Regions from separate parts of the Lysinibacillus sp. NPDC058147 genome, predicted to be linked through region 1. Evidence: a T-box and tRNA genes for the amino acid it is inferred to sense, from the RefSeq annotation. Region 1 holds a T-box; the other holds one or more tRNA genes.
The links. The T-box of region 1 lies ahead of ileS (isoleucine--tRNA ligase). A T-box ahead of a tRNA ligase gene usually reads a tRNA of that ligase, here a tRNA-Ile.
Positions count from the first base shown of each region.

Region 1 (27,632 bases):
GGGGCGGCAGCGAAAATTGCACAGGTTTTGGGAGTAGATGAACAAAAGCTTTTGGAAAAAATGAAGAAAAAAGCATACTTAGTAAAGCTAGCACCTGAAGGAAAAAATATTCCCTATGAAAAAGCAGTGGAGTTACAAGGTATGCAGATTGAGGGATTATATAGTGGTGTCGATTATTCAAGGGATTATCCATACGGTACACTATTATCCCGTTTTTTAGGTTTCACAGGTTATGATGCCCAAGGTTTAGCGGGAATTGAATATGAATACGATAAGCTGTTACAGGCCAATTCTTCGGCAATACGGATCTTTACAGATGCGAAAGGGAATAATTTACCGAACGTAAAGAGTGCCTGGAAGGCTGGTGAAGATGGTGCAACGGTTGAGCTAACGATAGATGTAGATGTACAACAGGTCGTTGAGCGTGAATTGTCACAAGCGATGGAACGTTATGATGCTGACCAAGCAATGGCTATTGCCATGAATCCAAACACTGGCGAGATCTTATCGTTAGCCTCATATCCAACCTTCAATCCAGCAGAATATCAAACGGTAGAGCCTGCTATCTACAATCGGAATTTACCAGTTTGGATGACATATGAGCCCGGGTCAACGTTCAAAATTATAACTCTTAGTGCTGCTTTAGAAGAAAATGTAGTGGATTTAGAGAAAGATACTTTTTATGATCCAGGCTATTCAATGGTTGCTGGAGCAAGATTACGTTGTTGGAAGCGTGAGGGGCATGGCTCTGAAACTTTCCTTGAAGTTGTAGAAAACTCTTGTAACCCAGGCTTTATAGAATTAGGTCAGCGAATAGGTAATGAAAAACTACTACAATATATTAAAGATTTTGGTTTTGGTCAAAAAACAGGGTCTAATATCGCTGGCGAAGCTTCAGGGATTTTATTTTCCAAGGATTCTTTTGGACCTGTTGAGCAGGCCACAACTTCATTTGGCCAAGGTGTTGCCGTTACACCAATTCAGCAAGTGCAAGCAGTAGCCGCAGCAATAAATGGGGGCAAGCTTTATACGCCATATGTTGTGAAGAAAATTCTTAATCCTAATACTGGAGATGTTATAAAAGAAACTAAACCGGAAGTTAAAAAACAGGTTATTCGTGAGGAGACATCTGCAAAGGTTCGAGGCGCATTAGAATCTGTTGTAGCGAAGGGCTCAGGACGTCAAGCTTACCGAGATGGATTACGAATTGGCGGCAAAACAGGTACAGCACAAAAGGTAGAGAATGGACGTTATAAAGACGGCGAATATATCGTATCATTTATTGGTTTCGCACCTGCAGATAATCCGCAAATTGTCGTTTATGTAGCAGTAGATAACCCTAAAAAGGGAACACAGTTTGGCGGTGTGATAGCAGCTCCAATCGTTGGTCAAATTATTGAAGACGTTGCGCCTTTTGTTGGCATTGAAAAATCGAAGGAACAGCTTGAAAAGGATTATCGTTGGGGTGACCCAATCACTGTGAAGGTACCAAGTTTTATTGGTCAAACGAAGGACGATATTGCCAAGCAACAATATCCATTCCGTATTGTATGGCATGGAGAGGGAACTAAAATTGGCAATCAACTACCTGAAGTGGATAGTGTTATCAAACAAGATGGCACCATTCATCTTTATTTAGAAAACTAATTTAACTTTACCTTTAAAAAATGGGAAAGAACCACTATTATTATGAAGGGTAGTAATAAATACATGAAAGTTTGTGCTTTTTTCTTTAAGAAGAAAGTGAAACAAGATTTAAAGGAGATTTTTCAATGAAACTCGCAACAACGCTTACCATTTTAGCTATTGCTTTTATAGTAACAGTTATCCTGGCACCAATTAGTATTCCACTTCTTCGCCGATTAAAGTTCGGTCAAAGTATTCGTGAAGAGGGACCAAAATCCCATATGAAAAAGGCTGGTACACCAACAATGGGCGGTATTATTTTCTTACTTGCCATTATCCTCACTACTGTTGGTGTAGGTAGCTTTTTAGATTTATTTACAACACAAACCGTCGTACTGTTATTAGTATTAATAGGGTTTGGGTTAATAGGCTTGTTAGATGATAGCTTAAAGGTTGTTTTTAAACGTAATTTAGGGCTAACATCACTTCAAAAGCTTATCGGTCAAATTGTCATTGCGGTCTTGGCTTATTTCTTACTACATGTAGGATCATTTGATACAACACTTGCTATACCATTTACAGATTGGACGATCGAGCTTGGTAATTTCTATGTAGCCTTTTTAATTTTCTGGTTAGTCGGTTTCTCAAATGCAGTGAATTTAACAGATGGATTAGATGGACTTGTGGCAGGTACTGCATCCATTGCCTTTGCAGCATTTGGAGTTATTGCTCTGTTCCAAGATCAAGCTGATATTGCCTTATTTGCATTTGCGGTGACAGGAGCATTATTAGGATTTTTACTTTTCAATGCAAATCCTGCAAAAGTATTTATGGGAGATACGGGATCATTAGCATTAGGTGGAGCTTTAGCTATGGTCTCTGTTTTAGAAAAAGTAGAATTCTTACTGTTATTAATAGGATTGGTGTTTGTTATTGAAACATTATCCGTTATTTTACAGGTAGGTAGCTTCAAACTTCGTAAAAAACGTATTTTTAAAATGAGTCCTATTCATCATCATTTTGAATTATCAGGTTGGTCAGAATGGAAGGTAGTACTTGTCTTTTGGTCAACTGCTTTAGCAGTAGCATTGATTGCAGTTTTATCGGAGGCGTTCTTATGAGAAACTTTACAGATTTACAACATAAAAAAGTCCTTGTTTTAGGTCTAGCTAAAAGTGGTGTGGCTGCAGCTGAGATTTTACATGAGCTTGGCGCCTTTGTGACGGTCAATGATTCAAAACCATTTGATGAAAGCCCAGATGCGCAAGGTTTATTGCAAAAAGGAATTACAGTTATTTGTGGGCGTCACCCAGAGGATTTACTCGATGAAGGCTTTGAATTAGTAGTGAAAAATCCAGGGATTCCTTATAGCAACAAAATAGTAGCAGATGCAATAAGTCGTGGAATCCCCGTTTGGACAGAAATTGAGCTTGCCTATTTAATTAGTGAAGCGCCGTTTATCGGTATTACTGGGTCTAACGGTAAAACAACTACGACAACATTAATTTTCGACATGTTGAATAACGGTGGTTTAGAACCGTTAATTGCAGGGAATATAGGTACAGTTGCATGTGGTGTGGCAAGCGAAGCACACAAGGATAATGTAATTGTTACAGAGTTATCATCTTTTCAATTAATGGGGACTGAAACGTTTAAGCCGAAAATTGCTATCTTAACAAATCTTTATGATGCGCATCTTGATTATCATGGGACATTTGATAACTATGCAGAGGCAAAATTTGGTGTTACGCGTAATCAAGATGAAAGCGACTATTTTATCTATAATGCTGATCAGCCGATTGTTGTTGGATATGCAACAAAATCAAATGCTAAAAAGGTACCATTTAGTTCTAAAGGACGCACGAATGAGGGAATTAGTGCGGATGATACAACAATTTACTGGCAAGGTGAGCCGTATCTAGAACGAGAACATATTGCTTTGCCTGGTAAGCATAACTTAGAAAATATTTTAGCGGCTGTCGCAGCTTGTATTTTAGTCGGCTGTGACAAAGCTAAAATGGAAGAAGTTTTAGCGAAATTTGGAGGAGTTCGTCACCGTACTCAGTTCGTGCGTGAATGGAACGGACGCAAGATTTACAATGACTCAAAAGCAACAAATTGCTTGGCTACAAAAAGTGCTTTAGATGCATTCCAAGCACCTGTTATTTTACTTGCAGGTGGCTTAGATCGAGGACATTCGTTTGAAGAATTACGTCCAAGCATGAGCCATGTAAAAGGTGTTGTTGCCTTCGGAGAAACAGGATTACGCTTTGTAGAATTTGCGAAGTCATGTGGTGTACAGCAAACTGTCATTGCCCAAAATGTTGAGGATGCAGTGCATTATGCAGCACCGATGTCAGCAGAAGGCGATGTTATTCTATTATCTCCAGCATGTGCAAGCTGGGATCAATATGACAGCTTTGAAATACGAGGCGATGTTTTTATTGATGCTGTAATGAAGCTGTAATGAGCCTGTAATTATTTTAGAATATACTTGACTTGGAAGGATGGCATTACTGAGAGGGAAAGAAAGCTATTTATTGCTCGGAACAACATTGCTGCTTTCTATAATCGGCATTATTTTCGTCTATTCTGCAGGTACCTATTGGAGTGCCGTTCATTATAGTGGGAAAATGCCGTTTTATATGAAGCAAAGTCTATACTTTGCCGTAGCCATTGTAGTGTTTTTAATCACGATTCGATTAAATATTTTGAAAGAGCAGTCCTTTTGGAAAATGGCCTATATATTTTCGTTAATTTTACTTGTCCTTGTACTTATACCAGGAATTGGACTTGTACGAAATGGTTCTCAAAGCTGGATTGGTGTAGGTCCTTTAACAATTCAGCCAGCAGAGCTGACGAAAATTACAGTCATTGTATACATGAGCCATATTTTAGCACAGCATAAAACTGGTACTTCGATTATTAATTGGCGGCATGGATTGATCTTATTATTGCCAGTTGTACTTATTATGCTACAGCCTGATTTTGGTTCAGTTTTTATTCTCGTAGTTTCTGTGTTCTTATTGTTTTTTGTGGCAGGGTATCCTTTAAAGCTTTATGCGATGTTTATGGTTGCTGGGGTTGCTGGATTAGTTGGATTGATCGTCACAGCGCCATACCGACTAAAGCGGATTCAGGCATTTATTGATCCGTGGGTCGATCCTTTAGGAAGTGGGTTTCAGGCTGTACAATCGTTAATGGCTATAGGTCCTGCTGGGATTTTCGGGCATGGTTTTGGACAAAGCAGGCAAAAGTTTTTATATTTACCTGAACCACAAAATGACTTTATTTACGCAATAATTCTTGAAGAGGTTGGCTTGTTTGGTGGACTTGTTATTTTAGCACTTTTCGTACTGGTGATTTATGCAGGCTATAAATTTGCAGTGCGGGCTAAAACAAGAACATCTTATTACGCAATCATTGGACTTGTAACAATGCTTGCAGTACAAGCATTTCTAAATATAGCAGTAGTAATTGGCTTAGTTCCTGTTACAGGTGTCACATTGCCATTTATCAGCTATGGAGGAACATCTTTAGTAACAATGTGGCTAATAATAGGTATTATTTATCAATTAGCGAAATAAATATAAAGGAGGAGTACTTTTTGGAGAAAGTAATTGACATAGAAGATCGCATACCTACGCTAAAAAAGCGACGAAAAAAGCGTACAAATCGGAAATTTATAGTGCTAATATTACTTTTCTTTATCGTGTTAGCAGTACTCCTTTATTTTCAATCTCCTTACAGTAAAATCAACAAAATAACAGTCAACGGTGCTCGATTAGTAGAAGACCAATATTATTTGAAGACAAGTACTCTTGCAACTGGGAAGTCGATGTGGGGATTTAAAGTTGAAGACGTAGAGAAATTATTACTAAAGGATAAATGGGTGAAAGAAGCGCATGTTAAACGTAATTGGCTTCAAGGCGTGACAATAGATATTAAAGAATGGAAAAAGGTTGCGTACTTAGCTGGTGACGGTACTTATTATCCATTGCTTGAAAATGGCAAGCGCTTTGAACAAGCTGGGGATGACATCCCGATTGATGCACCTGTATTTATCGGCATAACTGGTGAAAAGACAATTAAGAAGCTTGTAAAGCAATTAGCACAACTTAATCCAGAAGTATTAGCATTAATTTCTCAAGTCAATACAAATAGTAATGAAGCAAATCCTAATGCAATCAGGCTCTACATGAACGATGGCTACGAAGTTCGTGCTGTTATTCAAACTTTAGCGGAAAAACTAAATCATTACCCTTCACTCGTAGCGCAAATTCCAAATTTGGAAAAGGGGGTTATCGATTTAGAGGTCGGCTCGTATTATCGCCCTTTCAATAATGAGTACAACCAAGCAAACCTTGATATGGATAAAGATGCGGCCAACCAGGAAGTGAAAAAAGATGAACAACAAGAAAAAGAATAGCAAAGAAAGTTTCTTTTCAAGAAAACAATTTCAGTTGCTTATCGTCTGTATAACTATGGGGTTTATCATTGGCTATTCCTACAACCAGGCAAAAGATAATCGAGATGCAGGTTCTTCAACTAATACAAAGCTTTTCGAGCAAGAGGAATCATATCGTGAGGAGTTAATCGCACAGCAAGAGCGCAATAAAGAATTGACAGATGAGGCGAATGCTTTACAAGAAAAAATTCGCAAGTATGAAAAGTCGTTTGTCGCAAACAAGAAGGATTATACAAAGCTTGTTGAAGAAGCGGAGGATTTGCGCTTGTTGTTAGGCGATTTAAATTCAGAAGGAAAAGGAATACGTATAACTCTTCAAGATGGTGATTACGATCCGAAATCTGCTAATCCTAATGAGTATATCGTGCATGAAAGCCATATTTTTAAATTGCTCAATGAGCTTAAAATATCTGGTACTCAAGCAATTGCTATTAATGGTCAACGTGTTTTGGCGAATTCATATATACGCTGTAATGGACCAGTCATTACAATTGATGGCAAGCAGTATCCAGCTCCATTTGTCATCGAGGCAGTCGGAGATTCAGCAACATTAATAGCTGCTTTAAACTTAAATGGTGGCGTTGTGGATCAATTATTAAATGACAATATTGTTGTATCATTGGAAGCAGATCAAAAGCTTACAATGCCAAAAGCAAAAGTAGAAAGTTAAACGATTTCTAGTCAATATTTACAGATTAAATTAAGTTATAGCCTCTAGGTAGTAGGTTATAGATTTTAGTAAATCTACGATGGGGTTACGATACGTCTAGGAGGGGCTATTTTGAAACAAAATATGTATACCCGAATAACGATCGTGCTATTTATTATCGGTTTGATGATAGCGGTACAATACAATACCATAAAGCAACCAGCTGAGCGAGATACACGAGATATTTGGGCCATAAGAGAGGAATTAGCAGAAGAAAAGCAAAGGCATTCCACATTATTAGCAGAAATTCGCTCACTTAATGAAGTAGTGGGTCGCTATGAGCAATCTGAGAAAGCAAATTTGCAGTCAGCATTATATGAAACGCTGCATCATTTAAAGCTACAGGCAGGGCTAACTGAAGTCACAGGGCCAGGAGTTATACTTCGTGTTGAACCAGCGCCCGAATTAGTAGAAATGGGGTATGAAATCAAAGAAATTTCACCTGATTTACTAACCCAATTACTAAATACTCTGTTTAAAAACAATGCAGCAAGTGTCTCGATAGATGGAAATCGCGTTGTCCAGACGACAGCCATTCGAGACATAAATGGAAAGACTACAGTGAACAGTGTACCACTGTCTTCACCACCCTTTGAAATTTACGTTGGGACAAGCTCTTTTAAGGAAGCTCAAAAAATGTACAATTCGTTACAAGCCTCAACATTTATCGATTCCTTTTATTTGGATAACTTTAATTTAATAATTGAGGAACCAACTGAGCATTTAACAATCCCAGCATTTGATCAGCCATTGACAAATGATTATTTAACAGAGGTGGAAAAAGGAGAATAATATATGTGGCTACCATTTTTAGGTTTGATATTTGGACTTGCCCTTGGCTTGTTAACAAATATCCAAATACCCTCTATATATGAAAATTATCTGTCAATAGCTGTTTTGGCAGCCTTAGATACATTATTTGGTGGTATTCGTGCTCAATTACAGCAAGTATATGACGATAAAGTATTTGTATCAGGATTCTTTTTTAATATAATTTTGGCAGCGGGATTAGCCTTTTTAGGTGTGTATTTAGGGATAGATTTGTATTTAGCGGCAATTTTTGCTTTTGGAGTACGTTTATTCCAGAATATAGCAATAATTAGGCGTATTTTACTAACTAGGTTAGATGAGAAACGTCACAAAAGGAACAAAAATTCCATAGAATGAGAGAAAAATTGAGCAAAATGCTCGATTTGCTTAGACATTAAGCCGAATTTACAATAGAATGAGAATAAGAGCATTTTTTCAAGGAGGTGCAGTGAATTGAATCAGCAAGATTTATATATTTCTCTTGATATAGGATCATCCTCTATCAAGGTATTAATAGGTGAAATGAGCGACGGTCAATTACATGTAATTGGAGTCGGAAATGTAAAATCTAATGGAGTTCGAAAAGGTGCAATTGTTGATATTGATGCAACAGTTCAATCGATTCGAAAAGCAATAGATCAAGCTGAACGAATGACAGGATATCAAATAAATGAAGTCGTTTTAGGGGTTCCGGCTAACCAGACGATGTTACAGCTAGTTAAAGGTGTTGTCGCTGTAAATAGTGAAAATAGAGAAATTACAGATGATGATTTAGATAGAGTGGTAGAATCTGCACAAGTCATGTCAATACCTCCTGAACGTGAATTAGTAAATATTATTCCTAGACAATTTATTGTGGATAATTTAGATGAGATTAAAGATCCACGAGGTATGATTGGTATTCGTTTAGAAATGGATGCCACAATGATCACAACTTCTAAAACACTTTTACACAATGTTCTACGCTGTGTAGAACGTGCAGGTCTAAGTATTCGAGAAATATACTTACAACCATTAGCAGCAGGTTTTTTTGCATTAACGGAGGATGAAAAAAACCAAGGTACCGCTTTCGTTGATTTAGGAGGCGGCTCAACTACTATCACAGTATTTGAAGAGGGACTGTTAACGCATACGGGTGTCATTCCTGTTGGTGGCGATCATATCACAAAAGATATTTCAATCGTCTTAAAAACACCAACAGAACAGGCAGAACAAATTAAACATCAATTTGGACATGCCTATTATGATGATGCATCAGATGATGAACTCTTCGAAGTACCGATTGTAGGGACAGATTCAACAGATCAGTACAGCCAACGCTTTATTTCAGAAATTATTGGCGCTCGTTTGGAAGAATTATTTGAGTTAGTTATCGACGAGTTAGCCCGTCTAGGTGTTAGGGATTTACCAGGCGGTGTTGTTTTGACAGGTGGCGTTGCAAAGCTTGATGGTATTGCTCAACTGGCACGTCAGATTCTGCAAACGCGTGTTAGAATATATACACCTGACTATATTGGCGTTAGAGAGCCTTCATTTACGACGGCAGTTGGACTTATTCGTTACGCCTATTTAGAAGATGATTTTTATGGAAAAAGTATTAATACGCAGCCTATTGAATATGCAGTTGTAGGATCTCCTGCAGCCACACCTAAAAAGCAAGAATATGCTGCACCTTCAGAATCAAAAGGAAGCGTAATCGGAAGAGCAAAAAAATTATTTGATAAGTTTTTTGATTAACTTCTTTCAGCAGAAGTCCTTTGTACCGAAAGCGTAGCGACAGGTACAGAAGTCTCCCACCTCTATAGGTGGTAAGAGATGAATGCGGATTTAAGCTACTTTTCAGCAGATGTCCAAACACCTGCTGAAAGAAGTTAATGCCTCCGGCGGATGTCACGGAATCGGAAAGGAGTTCTTTGTGCCAGCACAAAGCCGATTCCGGACGCAATTATACCGAGGCATAATTGATCTTGAATGCGTAATGAATGATACAGAGTCGAGTTACCGTGGGAGGAAAAAGAAATGTTAGAATTTGATACAAGTGTTGATCAACTTGCAGTAATAAAAGTCATTGGTGTTGGTGGCGGCGGTAACAACGCTGTCAATCGAATGATAGAACATGGTGTACAAGGTGTTGACTTTATCGCAGTAAACACAGATGCACAGGCGCTAAATTTATCAAAAGCAGAAATAAAGCTACAAATTGGTACAAAACTTACACGTGGGTTAGGTGCAGGTGCTAATCCTGAAGTAGGGAAAAAAGCTGCAGAAGAGAGCCGCGAACAATTAGAAGAAGTTCTACGTGGTGCAGATATGGTATTCGTTACAGCTGGAATGGGTGGAGGAACTGGTACTGGTGCCGCACCAGTTATCGCGCAAATTGCTCGCGATTTAGGAGCTCTTACAGTCGGTGTTGTAACGCGTCCATTTACGTTTGAGGGTCGCAAACGACAAACACAAGCTATCGGTGGTATTGGTGGCATGAAGGAGTCTGTTGATACTCTAATCGTCATTCCAAACGACAAGCTATTACAAATTGTCGATAAATCTACGCCAATGCTAGAGGCATTCCGTGAAGCAGATAATGTTTTACGACAAGGTGTACAAGGTATCTCAGATTTAATTGCAACGCCAGGTCTTATTAACTTAGACTTTGCAGACGTAAAAACAATTATGTCTAACAAAGGTTCAGCGTTAATGGGTATTGGTATTGCTACAGGTGAAAACCGTGCTGCTGAAGCAGCTAAGAAAGCTATTTCAAGTCCTTTACTTGAATCATCAATTGATGGCGCTAAAGGTGTTCTTATGAATATTACTGGTGGCTCAAATCTTAGCTTATTTGAAGTACAAGAGGCTGCAGATATTGTAGCATCGGCATCAGATGAAGAAGTAAATATGATTTTCGGTTCTGTTATTAACGAGAATCTAAAGGATGAAATTATTGTGACAGTAATTGCGACTGGTTTCTCAGAGGAAGCTCTACAGCAACAGCGTAATGTTACAAGACCGACGTTAAATGCAAATAGAAATGCTGCACCGCAACAGCAGGCTCCAATTCGTGAGCAACGTCAAGATGTGCACGTACAGCAAGAGCAACCACGTCAAAATCAACAAAATTATGCGCAGGATGACATGCTTGAGGTACCAGCATTTTTACGTAACCGTAAAAATCGCGGATAAATCAGCATCCGAACTTCTAAAAAGCTCGTATTTTACATTATGTGAAATACGAGCTTTTTATGTTGTTAATATGTCAGACTGTCCTATTAAATAGAGTAGGCTTTTTTGCAAAACGAGGGGGTGATTTCCGTTCCTCTATCGCTGATCCCAAAGGAGTCGCTCAGTCTCTACTCCAATCAACTAATTCACATGACATCCCTTTTAACAAAATGACATCCAACTTTTTAGTTTTATTGAAACACTTTTAGGAATTATCACCAAACTTTTTAAATTTATCGATAAACTATCACGTTTTATCACCCAACTTTTAATTTTTATCGACATCCACCTTCAAAAGAAAAAAAGGATTCACATCCCATCCACATTTAAAACACTACAACAATCAAAAAAATTCCCTTAATAATTTTCAGAGTCAAAAAATTTATTATGTTCAAATGTGTAAGGAAAAGATGTATTTTGTCAAAACATTTTAATGAATTGATGCGATTGTTTGACAATATTTGTGGGAGTAACATGCTAACTTTGTATATAGGAGGCGGCTGTTATGTATGGAGAATGGCTGGTGCTCATTAATACACTTTTTAATCTAGCGATACTCAAGTTTACGGCAAAAGTAACAGGGGTTTTTGTAAAGAACACAAGATTATTAATGAGTTCTATTTGTAGTAGTTTTGTAGCTGTAATAGGTGGTCAAATGCTGTTGACGACGGTACTGAGCTTTATCTTATTAATCGGGATAGCTTTTCGCTTCAAGATTCGAAGTTTTCAAAAACAAGGACCGATTGTTTTAACAGCAACAATCATTATTGGTGGATTATTAACAGCATTACAACCGTATTTAAAGAATCTTTCTGTTGTCCATTTTATAATCATTTGCCTACTATTAGCTGTTGGTAATCTAGTTGCTTTTTATAAGCAATGGGGGTTTGTAAAGCTTGAGCGGTTAAGTGGTCAGTTTGTGTTTGCTACTACGTTAAAAATCTTTGATGTAAAAATACCACTCTCTGCATTCGTAGATACGGGGAATCAAGCGATTGAGCCACTTTCAGGAAAACCTGTTCACTTTGTCTCTTATGCAGCATTACGGCCGCATTTACCTGCAGCATTTTGCAAATCATTGTTAGAATGGCAAGAAACTGATCCGTATAATGTATCCATGTTTTCAGAAGATTATCAGCGTTATATTCGATTTATTCATGTCAATACAGTGCAACAGCAATCGGTTGTACTAGGTTTCCGCTTTGAAGAGTGGCATATAAAGGGGGAGCACTCACAAGTGAAAACGAATGAATATATCGTTTTAACAAAAAAAGCTAAAAATTTTCCACACAGCACAGCAGCAATTTTACATTTTTCAGCGCTTTCAAATAACTCATAGAGGGGGAGAACTATTGCTTCTTAGGCTACTTGCTAGCTTGAAAAAATTTTGGAGTAAGTTTCGGAGTCGTGAAACGTACTATATAGGGGGAAATGATTCATTGCCAGTGCCATTAAGTCGAGAAGAAGAAGTTACAGTCATTGCATCCTTTATGAATGGTGATTTACGAGCTAGAGATACACTAATTGAACGTAATTTACGTCTTGTTGTTTATATTGCTAGACGTTTTGATAATACGGGAACGCCGATTGAGGATTTAATAAGTATTGGCTCTATCGGTTTAATTAAGGCGATTGAAACGTTCAATACTGATAAAAATATTAAACTTGCCACATACGCATCACGTTGTATTGAAAATGAGATTTTGATGCACTTACGTAAAACAAGTCGCATGAAGGGTGAAGTTTCATTAGATGAACCATTAAACTCCGATGCTGATGGAAACGAGTTGTTATTGTCTGATATTTTAGGAACTGAAGAGCATATTATTTTAGACAATGTAGAGAAGAAAATTGAGCGTCAACATATGTTCCATGCCATTAATTTACTAGGTGCGCGTGAACGATATATTATGGAATGTCGTTTTGGTCTCAATGGAAAAATTGAAATGACTCAAAAAGAGGTTGCTGATCATTTAGGTATTTCGCAATCATATATTTCCCGATTAGAAAAGAAAATTATTCAAGATTTACGTGAAAATCTGAATCAGCCAATATCTTAGAGAGGGAAATTTGCCCTACCTAAAATTGGTTGCAGCTTTTGTGCATATTCTCGTTTCTCTCGGACAAACTGATGTAACGGTTTAGTCAGAGAATAACATCCGGAGGAATCGAATATGCGAACTAAAGTAGATCTTTGCGGCTTAGATACATCGACTTTGCCAATTTTAAAGCACGAGGAAATGAAGGAACTCTTCATTCGTTTACAAGCTGGAGAAACTGAGATTAGGGAAGAGCTTGTAATGTGCAATTTAAGGTTAGTGCTTAGTATTGTCGGTAGATTTGCCTACAGGGGTGAGCAGGCAGATGATTTATTTCAGGTAGGCTGTATTGGCCTCATGAAAGCCATTGATCATTTTGATTTGAAGCATAATGTACGATTTTCAACATACGCTGTACCGATGATCATTGGTGAAATTCGTCGCCATCTGCGTGATCATCATGCATTACGTGTTTCTCGTTCTCTAAGAGATATTGCGTATAAGGCGATGCAGGCAAAAGAGCAATGGATAACCGATAATTTACGAGAACCAACGATTGAAGAAATCGCTGAAATGATTGACATGAAAAAGGAAGATGTTTTATTTGCTTTAGATGCCATTCAAGATCCAGTGTCCTTACAAGAACCCATTTATTCAGACGGTGGAGACGCTGTTTATATGATGGACCAATTACGTGATGATGATGTATCGGAAGATCAATGGGTTGCCTACGTGTCAGTAAAGGAAAGTTTACAAAAGTTAGATGATCGTCAACAAATGATTGTTGCAAAGCGTTTTTATTACGGTGAGACACAAACAGAAATTGCAAAAGAATTGGGGATTTCTCAAGCGCAAATTTCTCGTCTAGAAAAAAATGCAATTGAAACAATGCAGAAAGATTATAAGTAAAAACACAATGCGCACCCGAATCTCGGTGCGCATTTTATTTATAAAAAAATGCGTTCCAGCCTACCTGTTTCCTGTGGGCGAGCGTCGAGCCGCTTCCTACAGAATAGAGAATGTGTTATTGATATCTGCTGTGGCTTTGATTACGCATTTAAATATTTATAGTGATGTTATGCTTTCGCATATTATCACTATAAATTAGAGAGTGACGAGCTAGAAGATACATACTAAATGAATTAGTTGATTGTAGTGGAGACTGAGCGACTCCTTGGGGATTAGCGATAGAAGAACGAAGGCTAAAAACATCACGTCCTGTGATAACGCCTTCGTGACCAACATCGGTGCTGTTGCTGTCGCTACGTTGCACTACGCTTTCGCACAGACAAAAACACTTTGCTGACGCTGCATTAACACTACGCTTTCGCTCAAAAAACATCTGTTGGCCCGAGACCCTGCAGCGCAGCGAAGCGGCTCATCGGACGCCCCCAGGAAGCTCTGCTCTGAGCGAAAGCGTAGCGTAAGCAACAAATGTTTTCTGTAGCGAAAGCAAAGCGATCAGTCGGAACGGAAATCAACCACACGTTTTGCCAAAGAGCCAAATTAAATTTAACTATGACAGTTTTACACTTAATCATTTCATTTTCATTTAACCAACAATAAACACATAAATATAAAGAGAAAACATAGTTTGTTGAGATAAAACGATGTTGAAAGTAATTGATTTAGGAGGGATAAAATGCGTTTCTCAATGTTACAGCAAAAAGAAGTTATTGAAGCAGGCAATGGACGCTTTTTAGGATTTGTGGTAGATGCAGAGGTATCCAAAGAAACAGGCTATGTAACGGCCTTTATGATTGCAGAGCCCCGTAAATATCTTGGCCTTTTTCGCGGGGAAGAATCTGTTAGGAAAGTGTATATGAAAGATGTACTTGTAGTTGGAAAGGATGTCATTTTAGTAAAAGCTTTATCCTAAAGAGCAAAATTTCAATGCATATTGGAAATATAAGGAGATTTTAATGCGTTGGTAAGGTAAATTGTACTTTCACATAGGTCAGGCTATTCATTGATAATTCAAGCATTGCTTGTTACAATAAAAGAAACTATTGTTGTAAAGTTGGGAAAAACAGTGACAAAAATCATAGCGAATTTGAAGAAAATTAATGAACTTATACAAACAGCAAAAAAACGTGCAAATCGTGAAGTAGAGAAAGTCCAAATTATTGCAGTGACAAAAGAAGTTTCTGTAGAAAGAACACAAGAAGCAATTGATGCGGGGCTTATTCATTTAGGAGAGAACCGTCCTGAAGGCTTAAATCGTAAAATCGAGGCGATTAAAGCTGATGTACATTGGCATTATATCGGGTCTTTACAAACACGTAAGGTCAAACAAGTTATTAACAGTATTGATTATTTACATGCATTAGATCGTTTGAGTTTAGCACAAGAAATTGAAAAACGAGCAGACAAACCTGTCAAATGTTTTGTACAAGTTAATGTATCAGGCGAAGAATCAAAACATGGTTTATCGATTGAAGAAGTCCTGCCTTTTATTGAATCATTAAAGAGTTTTACAAAAATTCAAGTTGTTGGTTTAATGACAATGGCACCAAATACAGATGAGGATACAATTATTCGCTCTGTTTTTAAGCAATTAAAACAATGTCAACAGCAAATAGCCGAGCAAGGATTCGCACACGCACCTTGTACCGAGTTATCAATGGGCATGTCTAATGACTTTGAAATTGCGGTAGAAGAAGGGGCTACATTTGTTCGAGTTGGAACGGCTCTTGTTGGAAATGAAAGAGGGGAACAGGATGAGCATGAAAAATAAAATTAAAAATTTCTTTTATCTAGAGGAAGAACTAGAAGAAGAAATCACGCAAGCTCCTATTCAACAGCAACAACCCGTACAACAACAGCAACAGATTCAATCTGTGAAGCCTAAAAAAGTTATGAAGGAGCGAAAGGCACCGGTTCAGGAAATTTTTCCGCAGAGTACAACACCTACAAACAACATTGTAAGTTTGCAAGCAGCGATGAATTCAAAAGGTGCAAAAGTTGTATTAGTTGAACCAAGAGTTTATGCCGAAGCTCAGGACATTGCTGAACACTTAAAAAATAAGCGTGCAACGATCGTCAATTTACAACGTATTGAGCGAGAGCAAGGTGTACGGATAATTGATTTTTTAAGTGGCACAGTTTATGCACTTGCCGGTGATATTCAAAGAATCGGTAAAGATATTTTCCTATGCACACCTGAGAATGTAGAAGTGTCTGGCGAAATTTCGAATTTTATTTTAGACGATAATTAATAGCGAGGATTGTAGTTTATATGACTTTTTATTTAATTTTGAAGTATGTGTCAATAGCATTTTATGTCTATTCATTAATGTTAGTCGCATATGTTTTAATGTCTTGGGTGCCAGCTGTCCAAAACTCATCAGTTGGACGCTTATTAGCAAAAGTATGCGAACCTTATCTTGCCATCTTTAGAAAATTCATTCCGCCAATTGGCATGATTGATATTTCACCTATCGTAGCAATATTTCTCCTTAATTATATTCAAAAAGGTCTATTTATTGTAATTTTAAAAATATACGATATGATGCTATAAAAGAAATCCTCACGAACGGTGAGGATTTTTTATTTATTGGGAAAACTAAATTTAAAACGGAAATCAACACCACGTTATGGTTAAAAGCCTATTTTTATAAACCCTTAAAATACCAATGAAATTGAACTAGTAAAAGAGAGATAATAGAGGTGAGTTATATGGAGCATTTAATACAGCATTTTAGGAAAGATGAACAGCCATTTATTGAACAGGTTGTGGGCTGGCAGCATGAGGTAGAGGATCGATATGCTCCAAAGCTTACTGATTTCCTAGATCCTAGACAGCGCTTTATTGTTGCGTCGATAATTGGACAGTATGACACTTTAAAAATAGCTAGTGCTGGGCTCTTTGAGGGTGCAGAAAGACAACGCATGCTTATTTACCCTACTTATTATGAGCCTATGGAGGAAGATTTTCAGCTTACAGTATTTACAATTCAATATCCTGTAAAATTTGTCCAACTACGACATCCAGATGTTCTTGGAGCTTTATTGTCTTTAGGATTGGATCGTGGCAAATTCGGTGATATTCGTGTAAGCGACCATCTAGTACAGTTTGTAGTAGCGAATGAGGTAGCGGAATATGTACGCTTACATTTAACAGGTATCGGCAAAGTAAAGGTACATGTAGAATCGATTAAAGAGACGGAGCCATTGCTTCAAAATGAGGAAGAGTGGCTAGAAGAATCTCACACTGTTTCTTCTATGCGTTTAGATGTTATTATCTCCACTGTTTTACACATTTCTCGTCAGAAGGCTCAAGCATTAATTACAGGTAAAAAGGTACGTGTTAATTGGACTGAACGGGATACAGTTGCTTTTGAATTACAAGAAGGAGATATTCTATCTGTACGCGGAAGCGGTCGAATTAAAATTATAATGACTGAAGGCCGTACAAAAAAAGATAAAATTCGTTTGCAAATCGGTCGATTGACCCAAAAAAGCTGAAAATCAAGTAAATTTCATTAATTTTTACTGCTAAGTTGTTGGAACAATTGTATAATAGAAAGTACGAATGTACATGTAAAGGAGAGAAGGATCGTATGCCATTATCACCTATTGATATACATAATAAGGAGTTTACTAAATCTTTCAGAGGTTATGCTGAAGATGAAGTAAATGAATTTTTAGATCAAATTATTAAAGACTATGAAATTTTGTTACGTGAAAAAAAGGAAGTAGACAGACAACTAGAAATTTCCTTAGAACAAGCGAGACATTTTAACTCATTAGAAGAAACGTTACAAAAATCAATTGTTGTTGCACAAGAGGCAGCTGACGAAGTGCGAAGAAATTCTCAAAAAGAGGCTAAACTCATTGTAAAGGAAGCAGAAAAAAATGCTGATCGTATTATCAATGAGGCTTTAACAAAGGCTCGAAAAGTGACAATTGAAATTGATGAGTTGAAAAAGCAATCAAAGGTATTCCGTAATCGCTTTAAAATGCTTGTAGAGGCACAGCTGGATTTACTAAATGCAGACGATTGGGACCATTTGTTACAATATGATATTGACCTTACTGAAATTCAAACATCCGTTGAAGAAGCACAGGAAGCCGATCAAGTTTAATCGCTGTTATTAGGCATTTCAACACAATAAGTGAAGCTTGACGTGATTGTTTGATTTTCATATACTATGTTAATAGTAATTATTTTGAACACATATGCAAATAGGCAGAGACGAAGACAGTATTTGTTAGGCGTAGTTAAGCGATTTGGGGATAGTGTGAGCCCAAACAAGCAAATAACAATGAACATCACTTCGGAGCTAAATAACTGAATGAAGTAAGTTATTTCGTGACGCACAACGTTAACGTGCTTTAAGTGGTAGTACAATTTTGTACTACAATTAGGGTGGTACCGCGAGTATAAGCTTCTCGTCCCTTTGAGGGATTGAGAGGCTTTTTTTATGTTCAAAAGGAGGAAGGCTTCCATTTTTATTTGTGTTGCTTATACTTTCGTTGTTGAAATGTATTGATTTTGCCAATAACTAGAACTTAGGGATGGCATTTCTCAAAACGTATGCCGTGAATAATACTCCCAAGAAAGCATCCAGTCGTAACGCCCTACGTTAAGGTGATGAGTCTAATAACTGTCGTATGTGAATGAGCGCCTAAGTGCATATGTTTTTTGTTTGTAAACATAAAGGAGGAATTAAAAATGGTTGAGTACAAAGATACTTTATTAATGCCAAAAACAGATTTCCCAATGCGTGGAAACTTACCGGCAAATGAACCGAAGATGCAAGAAAAATGGAATGAAATGGACATTAATAAATTACAGATGGAGCGTACAGAAGGACGCCCAGAGTATGTGTTACACGATGGCCCTCCATATGCAAATGGTGATATCCATATCGGGCATGCTTTAAATAAAGTACTGAAAGATATGATTACACGTCATCGCTCTATGACTGGCTACCATGTAAACTATATCCCAGGTTGGGATACACATGGTTTACCAATTGAGCAAGCACTGACGAATAAAGGTGTAAAGCGCAAAGAAATGTCTGTTGCTGAATTCCGTAAATTATGTGAAGAGTATGCTTACGAGCAAATCGACAACCAACGTACACAATTCCGCCGTTTAGGTGTTCGTGGTGATTGGGAAAATCCATATATTACTTTAAAGCCTGAATTTGAAGCTCGTCAAATTGAAGTTTTCGGAAAGATGGCTGAAAAAGGCTATATTTATAAAGGTTTAAAACCAGTTTATTGGTCTCCATCATCTGAATCTGCACTTGCAGAAGCAGAGATCGAATATAAAGATATTAAATCGCCTTCTATTTATGTAAGCTTTGCGATTAAAGATGCTAAAGATGTTGTCCCAGCAGATGCTAAAATTATCATTTGGACAACAACACCTTGGACAATTCCAGCGAACTTAGGTATTTCTGTAAACCCAGAGTTTATCTATGTGGTTGTTGCAGTTGCCGATAAAAAATTCATCGTTGCCAAAGAATTATTAGAAACAGTTGCTAACGAACTTGAATGGGAATCGTATGAAGTTGTTCAAGAAGTTAAAGGTGAAGCATTAGATCGAATTGTTGCACAGCATCCATTCTATGACCGTGAATCTCTTGTGATGGTTGGAGAGCACGTAACTGCTGAAGCGGGTACTGGTTGTGTTCATACAGCTCCAGGACACGGGGAAGATGACTATCATATTAGTAAGCAATATGGTCTACCAATTCTTAGCCCTGTCGATAATAGCGGTTGCTATACAGATGAAGCACCTGGTTTTGAAGGTGTATTCTACAATGATGCAAACAAATTAATCACAGAAAAGTTAAAAGAAGTAGGCGCATTAGAAAAGCTTAACTTCTTTACACACTCTTATCCACATGACTGGCGTACGAAAAAACCAGTTATTTATCGTGCAACACCACAATGGTTTGCGTCAATCGATGCATTCCGTGATGAGTTACTAGACGCAGTAAAATCAACGACATTTACACCTGCTTGGGGTGAAACTCGTCTTTATAATATGATTCGTGACCGTGGAGACTGGGTAATTTCACGTCAACGCGCATGGGGTGTGCCAATTCCAATTTTCTATGCTGAAAATGGTGAGCCAATTATTACACCAGAAACAATCGCTCATATCTCTGCATTATTCCGTGAACATGGGTCAAATATTTGGTTCCAAAAAACAGCAAAAGAATTATTACCTGAAGGCTTCACACATGTAGGTAGCCCGAACGGTGAATTTACAAAAGAAAACGATATTATGGACGTTTGGTTTGACTCAGGTTCTTCTCACCAAGGTGTGTTAGTAGAACGTGGTATGAAATATCCAGCTGATTTATATTTAGAGGGCTCTGACCAACATCGTGGATGGTTCAACTCATCATTAATTACTTCTGTAGCTATTAATGGCTATGCACCATATAAGGGACTATTAACACATGGTTTCGTACTAGATGGTGAAGGTCGTAAGATGAGTAAATCTTTAGGGAATGTAATTATCCCGAAAAAGGTTATGGATCAATACGGGGCAGATATTCTTCGTTTATGGGTTGCTTCTGTAGATTATACAGCTGACGTTCGTATCTCAATGGATATGTTGAAGCAAGTATCTGAAGTTTATCGAAAAATCCGTAACACATTCCGTTTCTTACACGGAAATGTAGCTGATTTCGATGCAACGAAAGATCGAGTAGCATATGAGGACCTTCGTGAAATGGATCAGTACGTTTATATGCGCCTACAAGATGTTTTAAAAACAGTAAGTGCTGCATATGATCGCTATGATTTCGCAGCTGTTTATCATGCAGTGAATAACTTTGTTGCAGTAGAATTATCTTCATTCTATCTAGATATTGCAAAAGATGTTGTGTACATTGAAGGCCACGACAACAAAGATCGCCGTGCGATGCAAACAGTTATTTATGACACATTAATGACATTAGTAAAAGTAATGTCACCTATTATCCCTCATACAAGTGATGAGATGTGGTCTTACTTACATGCTCAAGGTGTTGTAGAAGAGGTATCTGTACAATTAGCAGACTTCCCAGAGGTAGATGAACATGAAAACTTCGAAAGTCTACGTACAAAATGGGTGAAAATTATTGATGTTCGTGACGATATTTTAAAAGCATTAGAGGAAGCTCGTAATGCAAAAACAATCGGTAAATCACTTGAAGCGAAAGTGACTGTTTATGCGAAAGAAGATGTGGCGGCATTATTAAATGATGCAAGCATTAATTTTGCACAGCTTTCAATCGTATCTGCTTTTGAAGTAGCATCAATTGAAGCTGCACCTGCCGATGCTTTAGCTCTAGAACATGCATCGATTGTTGTAGAAAAAGCAACAGGTGAAAAATGTGAGCGTTGCTGGTCTATTTCTGAAACAGTCGGCTCAAATGAAGCACATCCAACAGTGTGTGCGCGTTGTGCAGAAGTTGTAGAAAAGTATTACGTTTAAAAACAAATAGTATATAAGAATCTGCATTCTATATAATTAATAACGCAAGTCTCCTTAGTATGGGGGGCTTGCTTTTTTTACTTTGTCATTGAGGTCTAGCAGATTCTTTTTTGTAATGGAGTGACTTGAATGCTTCATTTACGTGTGTTCTGAACTACTTAAAAAATATTTCTTGCGTATTGCGGTAGTCTGTTGGCGATATGCCGACATATTTCTTAAAGGTAAGGCTGAAATAATTAGGTGTGTTAAAGCCACAGATGAAGGAGATTTTTTCGATGGTGTAATCGTATTTTCGCAAATACGGTAGTGACTTGATGATACGTGTAAAGGCTACATAATCCACGAAATTGCGACCAGTCTCTTTTTTAAACAATCTGCTAAAATGAGTAGCACTAAAGTTGATATATTTTGCAACATCACTGATCGTCAGTTGTTCATCATAATGCTCCTCGATATATTGGATAGCCTTTTGGAGCTGTTCTTGCTTTGTTAAATCTTCATAAAATCGTATATGAATACTATGAACTGGCGGTTTCCTCCGTGCCTTTCGAGCTTGGCTATAGGATTCCTTGACTTGCATGGCGTCCTGAAAAACTCCACCAATCCCCATAAAAAGGTGGATACAATAATCTTTTTTTAACACTTCAATGACCTCAAGTAAACAAGCTTCCCCCTCAGACCAATGCTTAAATGACGTGTATTCATTAGGAATGCGTATAAGCAACAGCAAATAACGTTCAAAATGTAAGAAGGATAGAGGTGCTTTATTAGCAAAATTTTGGTGAAATACATTTGTTATAACACTGCTTGCATTATGGGTGATAGGTCCATCTTCATTTACATCTATATAGCCCTGGATTAAAAAGACGATATTTGGGATGCAATGCCTCGATAAGAAAGATGATGACTGGATTATTTCCTGCTCGCTTTCAACCTCTCCTCGTATAAGCCGTTTTAAAAAAGCTTCTCGGAAAGGTGAAGTATGGTCTTCCGTAATTTGCTGCGATAACTCAAGCATTGTAAGAGTACTTGCCTGTTTTTCTTTGTAGGATGTATATAGCTTTTTAACAATTCTTAGAAATTTTGCTTTCTGTAATGGCTTTATAAGAAGTGCGGGCAAATTTAGTTCAATTGCGATACCAGTTGAGTAGGTAAGGTGTTCTGCAACAATAGGGATAATTATACTATTAGGATAATTTCTTTTTAGACGATTTATCTTTACCCAGTCAAATAAATGGTTGATTTCATAGACAATGATGGCAGAAGTCTCTGTTTTGGGTTCTTCACAGTTAATAAAGGTATTAGGTAAAAATTCCTCTAACCAGTAGTCCATTTGTTGTTTTTCATTTGAATTTTTAATGTACCAAACAATATTTAATATGCTAACATCTCCTTTCTATTGAAAATGGAAAATGATAAAAATATTTTAACTTAAAATAGCATTTTTTTGTACTAATACAGCAATATTTTGTAACTATTTTAAAGATTAAATAGAATAGAATAATTGTAGTGAATAATAATTTGAAATTTCAGACAATTGTTCACTGATATAGAAAGGGGAGCTGAAATATGGCGGAAGTAGGGAGTCATGATTATGAATACGTGGAAGCTGGAACTGTAGATGTGAAGGATCTTCCACCGCTAGATGCAACTACTAACAAAATTATGAAAGATGAGTTTACTACAGGTTTTAGCTTAACGGTATTTTATTTCATTTTAATTTTTAGTATTCCAGTTATGAACTGGTTCGCTCCGGAGCTTGCTTTCAAGAAAATTTGGGGTGGTATGACAGTTACATGGTTTGTGACAACCGTCGTTATGATGTTAATGGCCTTTATTATTGCGTATGTGCATACAGCATTGTACGAAAAACGCCTAAAGAAATACGAAGTACTAAATAAGTAGTTTTAGCTAAGGGGGTATGTAGAATGATGAAAGCTCTATTAGAACCGAAGATGTTAATGACAATTGCATTAATGGGAACAATTGTATACATTACGTATTTAACGAAAAGAAATGCAACGGCATCCGATTTTTTTGTTGGGGGACGAAGTTTTGGATGGTTTACAAATGGTTCTGCAATTGGAGGGGACTATTTAAGCGCTGCTACATTTCTTGGGATAGCTGGTTTAACTTTTCAATTAGGGTATGACGGCGCTTATTATGCATTTTGCTTTTCCATTGGATTAACGTTGTTAGCTATTTTTGTGGCGGGTCCGTTAAGACGTTTTGGAGCATTTACCGTTGCAGATTTTTTAGCCTATCGTTTTCATAGTAGACGAGCTCGGCTAGTAGCAGTAGCTGTGGTTTTAGCGATTTCTGGTTTTTATGCAGCGCCACAATTATTAGGGGCTGCCCAAATTTTAAGTATGTTTTTTGGGACTTCATATGAATTCGGCATCATCTTTACTTGTATTGTAATGGTTTTCTATGTAGGGATAGGCGGTATGAAAGGAACAACAATCAACCAAGCTTTAGAGCTTTGGATTCGCCTAGGTGCGTTTGTTGTTATGTTGATTGCAGCGATGTATAGTGGTTTGCATTACGATAAAATTTTAGCGGCTATTAATTCATTCAACGGTCCGATTACAGGAACCTCACCATATGCACTAGATGGAAATGATGTTAATTTTGATGGTGCGGCATGGACAGGAACAGGCTTTTACTTCCCGACATTTTGGCAAACCATTAGTATGACAATAGGTTTAGCATTAGGTACAATAGGTCTCCCACATATATTATTAAGATTTTATACGAATCCAAGTGCTAAGGCGGCTCGTAAATCAGCATTGATGGCGATTGGGATTGCCAGTACATTTTTCTTATTAGCTGTATTTTTAGGTGTTGTAGGTCGTTCTATTTTTATTTCAGGTACAGCAAGTGATGAAGTAATGCGTGATCTGGTGCTTGGCGGAAACAATATGGTTATTCCTACAACAGCACTGGCACTAGGAGGTAAATGGCTTCTTGGACTAGTCATAGCAGGTGCATTTGCGGCCATATTCTCGAATTTATCAGGGTTATTTATCACAAGCTCAGGTGCATTAGCCCATGATTTATATGCAAGCATAATGAAAAAGGATATTACAGAAAAACAACGAGTAATTGCAGGGAAAGTAGCAATTGTTTTATTAGGTATTTTATATGGAGCATTGGGCTTACTAGTTAAGGATGCATCCATAGGACATTTAGTGGCGCTAGCCTTTACTGTTGCGGCGAGTACCTTTACACCAATATTTATTTTAGGTATTTGGTGGAGAGGCATGACAGAAAAAGGAGCAATTGCAGGTTTACTCATTGGTCTGGGCGTATCTATGTGGATGATTTTTCTACCAGGAACATTACCAAGCTTCTTACAATTTAAAATCCCAGGCATAGTGACAGTACCAGTAGGCTTCTTATCCGTTGTTATTGTGTCATTATTAGATCGAAAAGTACCCGCAGATGTTAATGATTTCATGAAGCGTGTGCATTCAAAAGAGTCTGAAACAGCCTAAATTTCTGCATCTGTATAACATTGAATAAAAATTGAAAAGCTATTGCCATTACTTATGATGTGATGGCAATAGCTTTTTTTGAGGAACGAAAGCGGCGGAAAGAAGAATCAAAGCGACGGATAGTAAGGTTAGAGCGACTGATAGAAGAGCCAAAGCGACGGATGAAAATCAGAGCGACGGGAAGAAGAGTCAGAGTGACGGATAGTAGAGTCGAAGCGGATAGAATCGTCAAAGTCGTGGATAGAGTAGCCAAAGTCGTGGATAGAGCAGTCAAAGGCGTGGATAGAACCGACAAAGCGACGGAAAGAAGAGTCAAAACGACGGATAGTAAGGTCAAAGCGACGGAAAGAAGAGCCGAAGTGACGGATAGAAAGGTCAGAACGACGGAAAGAAGAGCCGAAGCGGATAGAATCGTCAAAGTCGTGGATAGAACCGACAAAACGATGGAAAGAAAGGCCAAAATGACGGATAGGAGGTCCTGACCGACGGAAGACTCAGTGAACGCCCTCAAGAAAGCGTCAAATCGGAGCAGAAATCTACCCTACATAAAGTGTTGATCTATATTTTCATGCTATATTAGTTATTCTGAGATGGGCTGTTATGGTAGAATAGGTTAGATGTTGAGCGAACGGAGGAGTGTCTGTGTATAAATATTATGGATTGGCCGCATTCGTGATTATTTTAGATCAATGGACAAAATGGCTAATTGTGAAAAATATGGAGTTTGGTGAAAGAATTTCAGTATGGGATCCGTGGTTTGGGATATTGTCTCATCGAAATAGAGGAGCAGCATGGGGAATGTTAGAAGGACAAATGTGGTTATTTAGCATTGTCACGATAGGCGTTATTTGTGCCATCCTTTACTTTTATCATAAAGAGGCTAAGGGTAAACCTATTTTTCAAGTTGGCTTAATGTTTTTATTAGGTGGAGCAGTAGGTAATTTTATTGACCGTATCTTTAGAGGTGAAGTGGTCGATTTTGTAAATGTCTTAATTCCAGTAATTAATTATGATTTCCCAATCTTCAATATTGCGGATGCGGCTTTAACGTGTGCGGTAGTAATATTAATGATTGGCTTAATCGTTGAAGATAAAAAAGGAAAGAAACAGGTGAAATAATGACGCAAGTATCATATACAATGGAAGAACAACAACAGGGGGAGCGTATTGATAAGGCGCTTTCAAGTGTGCAATCAGAGTGGTCGCGAACACAAATTGGTAATTGGATTACCGAGGGTATTGTCAAAGTAAATGGAGAGACTGTAAAGGCGAAGTATAAGGTGAAAGTAGGGGATGTTGTAGAAATTGACGTACCCGAAGCAGAGCCATTAGATGTCATTGCTGAAAATTTAGATCTTGATATTGTTTATGAAGATGCAGATGTCCTTGTTGTGAATAAACCAAAGGGCATGGTTGTCCATCCAGCACCTGGACATATGACAGGTACGCTTGTAAACGGCTTAATGTATCATTGTCAGGATCTATCAGGTATTAATGGCGTTATGCGACCAGGAATTGTTCACCGTATCGATAAAGATACATCAGGATTATTAATGGTTGCTAAAAATGATGCAGCTCATGAATCGTTAGTGAATCAGCTAGTCAATAAAACAGTCACACGTAAATATACTGCGCTAGTTCACGGGCATATTGCACATGATAAAGGAACAATTGATGCACCGATTGGACGCGATCAAAAAGATCGTCAAAAACAAGCGGTTGTCGATAAAGGGAAGCATGCAGTAACTCACTTCCAAGTTATCGAACGCTTTGGCGAATACACTCTTGTAGAATGTCGCTTAGAAACAGGACGAACTCATCAAATTCGTGTGCATATGAATTATATTGGGTTCCCACTTGTTGGTGATCCAAAATATGGACCAAAAAAGACTATAGACTTTGGTGGACAAGTATTACACGCAGGTGTATTAGGCTTCGATCATCCTACTTTAGGTGAATATTTGCAGTTCGAAGCACCAATTCCTGCTGATTATGAACAATTATTAAATGATTTAAGAAATAGGCATTGACGTATAGTAAAAGAAGGTCTATACTAACGAAAGTGAATGAACAACTTAACTAAATATTCACCTTTAATGACAGTCCAGAGAGGCTGAGAAGGTACATGTGAATGTGTTGCGAAAATTTGTGCTGCAAATTTTTTTAACATACTATTTAAACACGTATATAACCCTCTCAGGCCATTCGCCTTGAGAGGTTTTTTTATGGACACATGACCAACAATAAGTAAAAGAGAGGAGGAAACTTACATGGCACAAAATGAGCTATTAGATGGCCCATCTATGGCAAGAGCGTTAACACGCATTGCACACGAAATTATTGAACGCAATAAAGGAATCGATGAATGTATTTTAGTTGGTATTAAAACACGAGGTGCCTTTCTTGCAAGACGCCTAGCAGAACGAATTGAAAAAATTGAAGGTAAACCAATCCGTACGGGGGAGCTAGACATCACCCTCTATCGAGATGATTTAACGACAAAGCATGATAATGAACAGGCACACGTTGAGCAAGTAGATATTGATGACGTGGTCGTTAATCAAAAAATTATTTTAGTCGATGATGTACTTTACACAGGGCGGACAGTACGCGCAGCACTTGATGCAGTAATGGATTTAGGGCGACCTGCACAAATTCAACTTGCAGTCCTGATCGATAGAGGACATAGAGAACTACCAATAAGAGCTGATTATGTCGGTAAAAATGTACCAACATCTGGGACAGAGCGTATTATCGTAAATTTACAAGAGGTAGACGGAGAAGATTGCGTCATCATTTTTAAAGAAGACTAACTATAAAG
Region 1 covers NZ_JBHVUJ010000003.1:382,511-410,142, reverse strand. The annotation lists gene ACFVT8_RS11470 (stage V sporulation protein D) at 1-1,647, shown strand, start outside; gene mraY (phospho-N-acetylmuramoyl-pentapeptide-transferase) at 1,773-2,747, shown strand; gene murD (UDP-N-acetylmuramoyl-L-alanine--D-glutamate ligase) at 2,744-4,093, shown strand; gene ftsW (putative lipid II flippase FtsW) at 4,134-5,213, shown strand; gene ACFVT8_RS11450 (cell division protein FtsQ/DivIB) at 5,234-6,055, shown strand; gene ACFVT8_RS11445 (DUF881 domain-containing protein) at 6,033-6,764, shown strand; gene ACFVT8_RS11440 (DUF881 domain-containing protein) at 6,876-7,595, shown strand; gene ACFVT8_RS11435 (small basic family protein) at 7,599-7,970, shown strand; gene ftsA (cell division protein FtsA) at 8,067-9,350, shown strand; gene ftsZ (cell division protein FtsZ) at 9,633-10,790, shown strand; gene ACFVT8_RS11420 (sigma-E processing peptidase SpoIIGA) at 11,335-12,168, shown strand; gene sigE (RNA polymerase sporulation sigma factor SigE) at 12,182-12,889, shown strand; gene sigG (RNA polymerase sporulation sigma factor SigG) at 13,004-13,777, shown strand; gene ACFVT8_RS11405 (PRC-barrel domain-containing protein) at 14,511-14,747, shown strand; gene ACFVT8_RS11400 (YggS family pyridoxal phosphate-dependent enzyme) at 14,901-15,605, shown strand; gene ACFVT8_RS11395 (cell division protein SepF) at 15,589-16,086, shown strand; gene ACFVT8_RS11390 (YggT family protein) at 16,107-16,388, shown strand; gene ACFVT8_RS11385 (YlmH family RNA-binding protein) at 16,547-17,335, shown strand; gene ACFVT8_RS11380 (DivIVA domain-containing protein) at 17,431-17,955, shown strand; T-box leader at 18,054-18,273, shown strand; gene ileS (isoleucine--tRNA ligase) at 18,546-21,314, shown strand; gene ACFVT8_RS11370 (AraC family transcriptional regulator) at 21,469-22,647, opposite strand; gene ACFVT8_RS11365 (hypothetical protein) at 22,884-23,219, shown strand; gene ACFVT8_RS11360 (sodium/solute symporter) at 23,243-24,811, shown strand; gene lspA (signal peptidase II) at 25,454-25,930, shown strand; gene ACFVT8_RS11350 (RluA family pseudouridine synthase) at 25,930-26,841, shown strand; gene pyrR (bifunctional pyr operon transcriptional regulator/uracil phosphoribosyltransferase PyrR) at 27,082-27,624, shown strand.

Region 2 (4,170 bases), on a different contig from region 1:
ACCTTATTACTAGTTATCGGAGTAATTTGTATTGCCTCGACATTACGAATGCCGCTAACAGTTGTTGGACCTATTATTTCCTTTATCCGTGAAGACCTTGGCATATCCAATGTACTAGCGGGCTTTCTAACAACGATTCCATTGCTAGCATTTGCAATTATTTCTCCGTTCGCACCAATTGTCGCACGTAAATTTGGATTAGAATTAACATTATTTTTATCAACTATTCTTTTAGCTGTAGGAATTGTCCTACGCTCCCTTGGTACAACTAGTTTACTCGTATTTGGTACTATGCTAATTGGTATAGCCATTTCATTCGGTAACGTACTAATTCCGGGGTTACTTAAATTGAAATTTCCCTATCACGTAGGTTTACTTATGGCATTTTTCACAATGTCGATGAATTTGACAGCTGGACTCGGTGCTGGTATTAGTTATCCTATTGCTGATTCATCACTTGGTTGGCAAGGTGCACTATCAATTGCACTTGTTCTTGTGGTATTAACCATTTTAATTTGGATTCCACTGCTGAAATTTAATAAACCTGAGCCTCCTATTAAAACGACGAAAGAGCGTGCACCATTATGGAAATCGCCTGTTACTTGGGCAGTAACGGGGGCTATGGGATTACAATCATTATTATTCTATACAACCGCAGCTTGGATTCCTGAAATATACATAGCACAAGGCTTAGCAGCAGATCGTGCAGGCTGGATGTTTTCCATCATGCAATTTTCACAAGTTCCAATGGCTTTAGCTGTACCTATTATTGCAAGTAAAATGACATCTCAACGACCTCTCGTATTAATGTTTACGGTATTTTACTTAGTTGGCTTTATCGGGGTAGTGATGGAATGGACAAGTCTCGCTGTTCTATGGATGGTGCTACTAGGCTTAGCAGGAGGGTCTTCATTCGCATTAGCAATGATGTTCTTTACACTACGTACCCGTACAGCTTTTGAAGCGGCTGATTTATCAGGTTTTGCACAATCATTAGGATATTTATTAGCCGCAATCGGTCCTATTTTATTTGGTTATTTGCATGATTTATTCGGTAACTGGAAAACCGCTGGATGGTTATTTATTATCGTTGTATTGATACTTTTCTTATGTTCATTTAGGGCTTCTAAAAATGAATATGTGAATTAAAAAAGGCAGCTCATAATCTTATTTCAACGGAAATAAGTTAAAAGTGAGCTGCCTTTCCCTATTAATAAGGTGGTTTCTGATAAAAATAGTTCGGTGTATTGTAAACATTAACATAAGGTTTATGGTAAATGTGAGTTGTAGCTGGTGAAAGAGGTGGAATCAACCACGTCCAATTACCTGTAACCTTACGATTTGCTGTTACTTCTGTTTCCTCAAACAATTTAAATTGCTGTGCAGCTGTATGATGATCCACAATGCTAACACCGTCTTCTTTAAAGGAATGTAGAACGGCAATATTCAGCTCAACTAATGCACGATCACGCCATAGAGAAGCCTGTTTAGTCGTATCGAGGTTGAAAATTTCCGCTATAGCAGGCAGCATATTATAACGCTCATGATCTGCTAAATTACGTGCCCCAATTTCTGTTCCCATATACCAACCATTAAATGGGGCTGCTTCAAAATCGATACCTGCCATTTGGAAACGCATACTCGAAATTATCGGCACTGCATACCATTTTAATCCTAGCTTCTCTACTTGAGCAGATTCCGGATGACGAATCGGTACCTCTAGTACATATTCGTCAGGAATAGTAAACACTTGTGGTTTCCTTCTATCCACCTGTACAACGATCGGAAGCACGTCAAATGCGGTTCTCTTACCTTGCCAGCCAAGTGACTCACATACTTTTGTAAACTCAATAGAATGTGGATCACCAACGATTCCCCATTCCGTTTCATAGCCAGCATAACGGATTAGCTGATGATTCCATACACGAACTCGCCCTGGTGCGAAGATCGTTATTGTTGGACGAATTTTCCCACCATTTGTTGCATATTGAATATGTTCAAGCAATGCGTTGAAAATATCTTCTTCTTTTGAAACATCTCGGGCATCAACAACATGCAGCGATTGCCAAAACAATCGACCAATACACTTATTACTATTACGCCATGCTACTCGTGCACCAAAGATTAATTCTTCCGTTGTCGGTATATATTCGCCTGCTATTTTAATTTGCTGTAATTTATTTTCTAGCCATGTTTCAGACTCATTTTGCTCTACTTGATAAAGTTCTAAAAAGCGCTGTACTTCATGTAAATTCATATCGAATTCCTCCATCTACCCTCATATTAGAGGAATGAAACTATAATCACCACGAAAAAATCAGCCAGAAAACATACATATTTTATATATGAAATACTTTGTTCAATATTTCTTATCATGTCTTCTATTTTTCTAAAACTAAAGTTATTTATGGATTAGGGTTTCCATTTTGAGTAGACATTATTAAAATCAGGGGAAATTACAGAGAAAAAACTATTGAATATAGATTTGCCGTTTTTTTACGCCTAAGTAGGTAATACACGAGATCATTAGGACTCATTTACTCTCCTTTGCAGTATTTAGGAGTAGACGTTATTAAGTGGCACTTCCTTACCGCATGATGATCTTTGTTTGTCAGTATAGTACGCATAAAAAAAGCATGTCGCACTAATGTGCAACATGCTTGATGACCCGTACGGGATTCGAACCCGTGTTACCGCCGTGAAAGGGCGGTGTCTTAACCACTTGACCAACGGGCCGTGGCTCCGAAGGCAGGACTCGAACCTGCGACAACCTGATTAACAGTCAGGTGCTACTACCAACTGAGCTACTTCGGAATAATGGTGGGCCTAAATGGACTCGAACCATCGACCTCACGCTTATCAGGCGTGCGCTCTAACCAGCTGAGCTATAGGCCCATTATTTTTTGGAGCGGGTGATGAGAATCGAACTCACGACATCAGCTTGGAAGGCTGAGGTTTTACCATTAAACTACACCCGCAAATGGTGGGTCAGGACGGAATCGAACCGCCGACACTTAGAGCTTCAATCTAATGCTCTACCAACTGAGCTACTGACCCGGAAAAATGGAGGAGGTAGAGGGATTCGAACCCCCGCGCGGTGTTACCCGCCTGTCGGTTTTCAAGACCGATCCCTTCAGCCAGACTTGGGTATACCTCCGGAAATTATATAAATGGTGGAGCCTAGCGGGATCGAACCGCTGACCTCCTGCGTGCAAGGCAGGCGCTCTCCCAGCTGAGCTAAGGCCCCAACAATCAGGAAAGATGGTCGGAATGACAGGATTCGAACCTACGACCCCTTGGTCCCAAACCAAGTGCTCTACCAAGCTGAGCTACATTCCGATATTATTAGGCTTTATTGGCGCGCCCGACAGGAGTCGAACCCATAACCTTCTGATCCGTAGTCAGACGCTCTATCCAATTGAGCTACGGGCGCATTTATAAAAACTGATGAGCCATGAAGGACTCGAACCTTCGACCCTCTGATTAAAAGTCAGATGCTCTACCAACTGAGCTAATGGCTCAAACTAAGAAATGAATGGCTGGGGTACTAGGATTCGAACCTAGGCATGACGGAATCAAAATCCGTTGCCTTACCGCTTGGCTATACCCCAATTATTAAATGGGGCGACTGATGGGAATCGAACCCACGAATGCCGGAACCACAATCCGGTGCGTTAACCACTTCGCCACAATCGCCACTATATGTAATCATAGTATTGTTTGATAACGAGTACCTCGTAACCTGGCAGGGGCAGTAGGAATCGAACCCACACCAAAGGTTTTGGAGACCTCTATTCTACCGTTGAACTATGCCCCTAAAATGGTGGAGGGGGACGGATTCGAACCGCCGAACCCTAAGGAGCGGATTTACAGTCCGCCGCGTTTAGCCTCTTCGCTACCCCTCCAAGGGATGGTGCCGGCGATAGGAGTCGAACCCACGACCTACTGATTACAAGTCAGTTGCTCTACCAACTGAGCTACACCGGCAAAAAAAAAATGGCGGTCCCGACCGGGATCGAACCGGCGATCTCCTGCGTGACAGGCAGGCATGTTAACCGCTACACCACGGGACCATAATGGTGGAGGATGACGGGCTCGAACCGCCGACCCCCTGCTTGTAAGGCAGGTGCTCTCCCAGCTGAGCTAATCCTCCTGGGTATAATGCCTAGC
Region 2 covers NZ_JBHVUJ010000012.1:84,670-88,839, forward strand. The annotation lists gene ACFVT8_RS22610 (CynX/NimT family MFS transporter) at 1-1,149, shown strand, start outside; gene ACFVT8_RS22615 (nitric oxide synthase oxygenase) at 1,211-2,257, opposite strand; tRNA gene ACFVT8_RS22620 (tRNA-Glu) at 2,665-2,736, opposite strand; tRNA gene ACFVT8_RS22625 (tRNA-Asn) at 2,738-2,814, opposite strand; tRNA gene ACFVT8_RS22630 (tRNA-Ile) at 2,819-2,895, opposite strand; tRNA gene ACFVT8_RS22635 (tRNA-Gly) at 2,905-2,978, opposite strand; tRNA gene ACFVT8_RS22640 (tRNA-Phe) at 2,982-3,057, opposite strand; tRNA gene ACFVT8_RS22645 (tRNA-Ser) at 3,065-3,157, opposite strand; tRNA gene ACFVT8_RS22650 (tRNA-Ala) at 3,172-3,247, opposite strand; tRNA gene ACFVT8_RS22655 (tRNA-Pro) at 3,263-3,339, opposite strand; tRNA gene ACFVT8_RS22660 (tRNA-Arg) at 3,357-3,433, opposite strand; tRNA gene ACFVT8_RS22665 (tRNA-Lys) at 3,449-3,521, opposite strand; tRNA gene ACFVT8_RS22670 (tRNA-Gln) at 3,537-3,611, opposite strand; tRNA gene ACFVT8_RS22675 (tRNA-His) at 3,621-3,696, opposite strand; tRNA gene ACFVT8_RS22680 (tRNA-Trp) at 3,744-3,817, opposite strand; tRNA gene ACFVT8_RS22685 (tRNA-Tyr) at 3,822-3,905, opposite strand; tRNA gene ACFVT8_RS22690 (tRNA-Thr) at 3,912-3,987, opposite strand; tRNA gene ACFVT8_RS22695 (tRNA-Asp) at 3,998-4,073, opposite strand; tRNA gene ACFVT8_RS22700 (tRNA-Val) at 4,078-4,153, opposite strand.
Region 2: it encodes a tRNA-Ile, which carries the amino acid that the T-box ahead of ileS (isoleucine--tRNA ligase) is inferred to sense. The anticodon was not compared.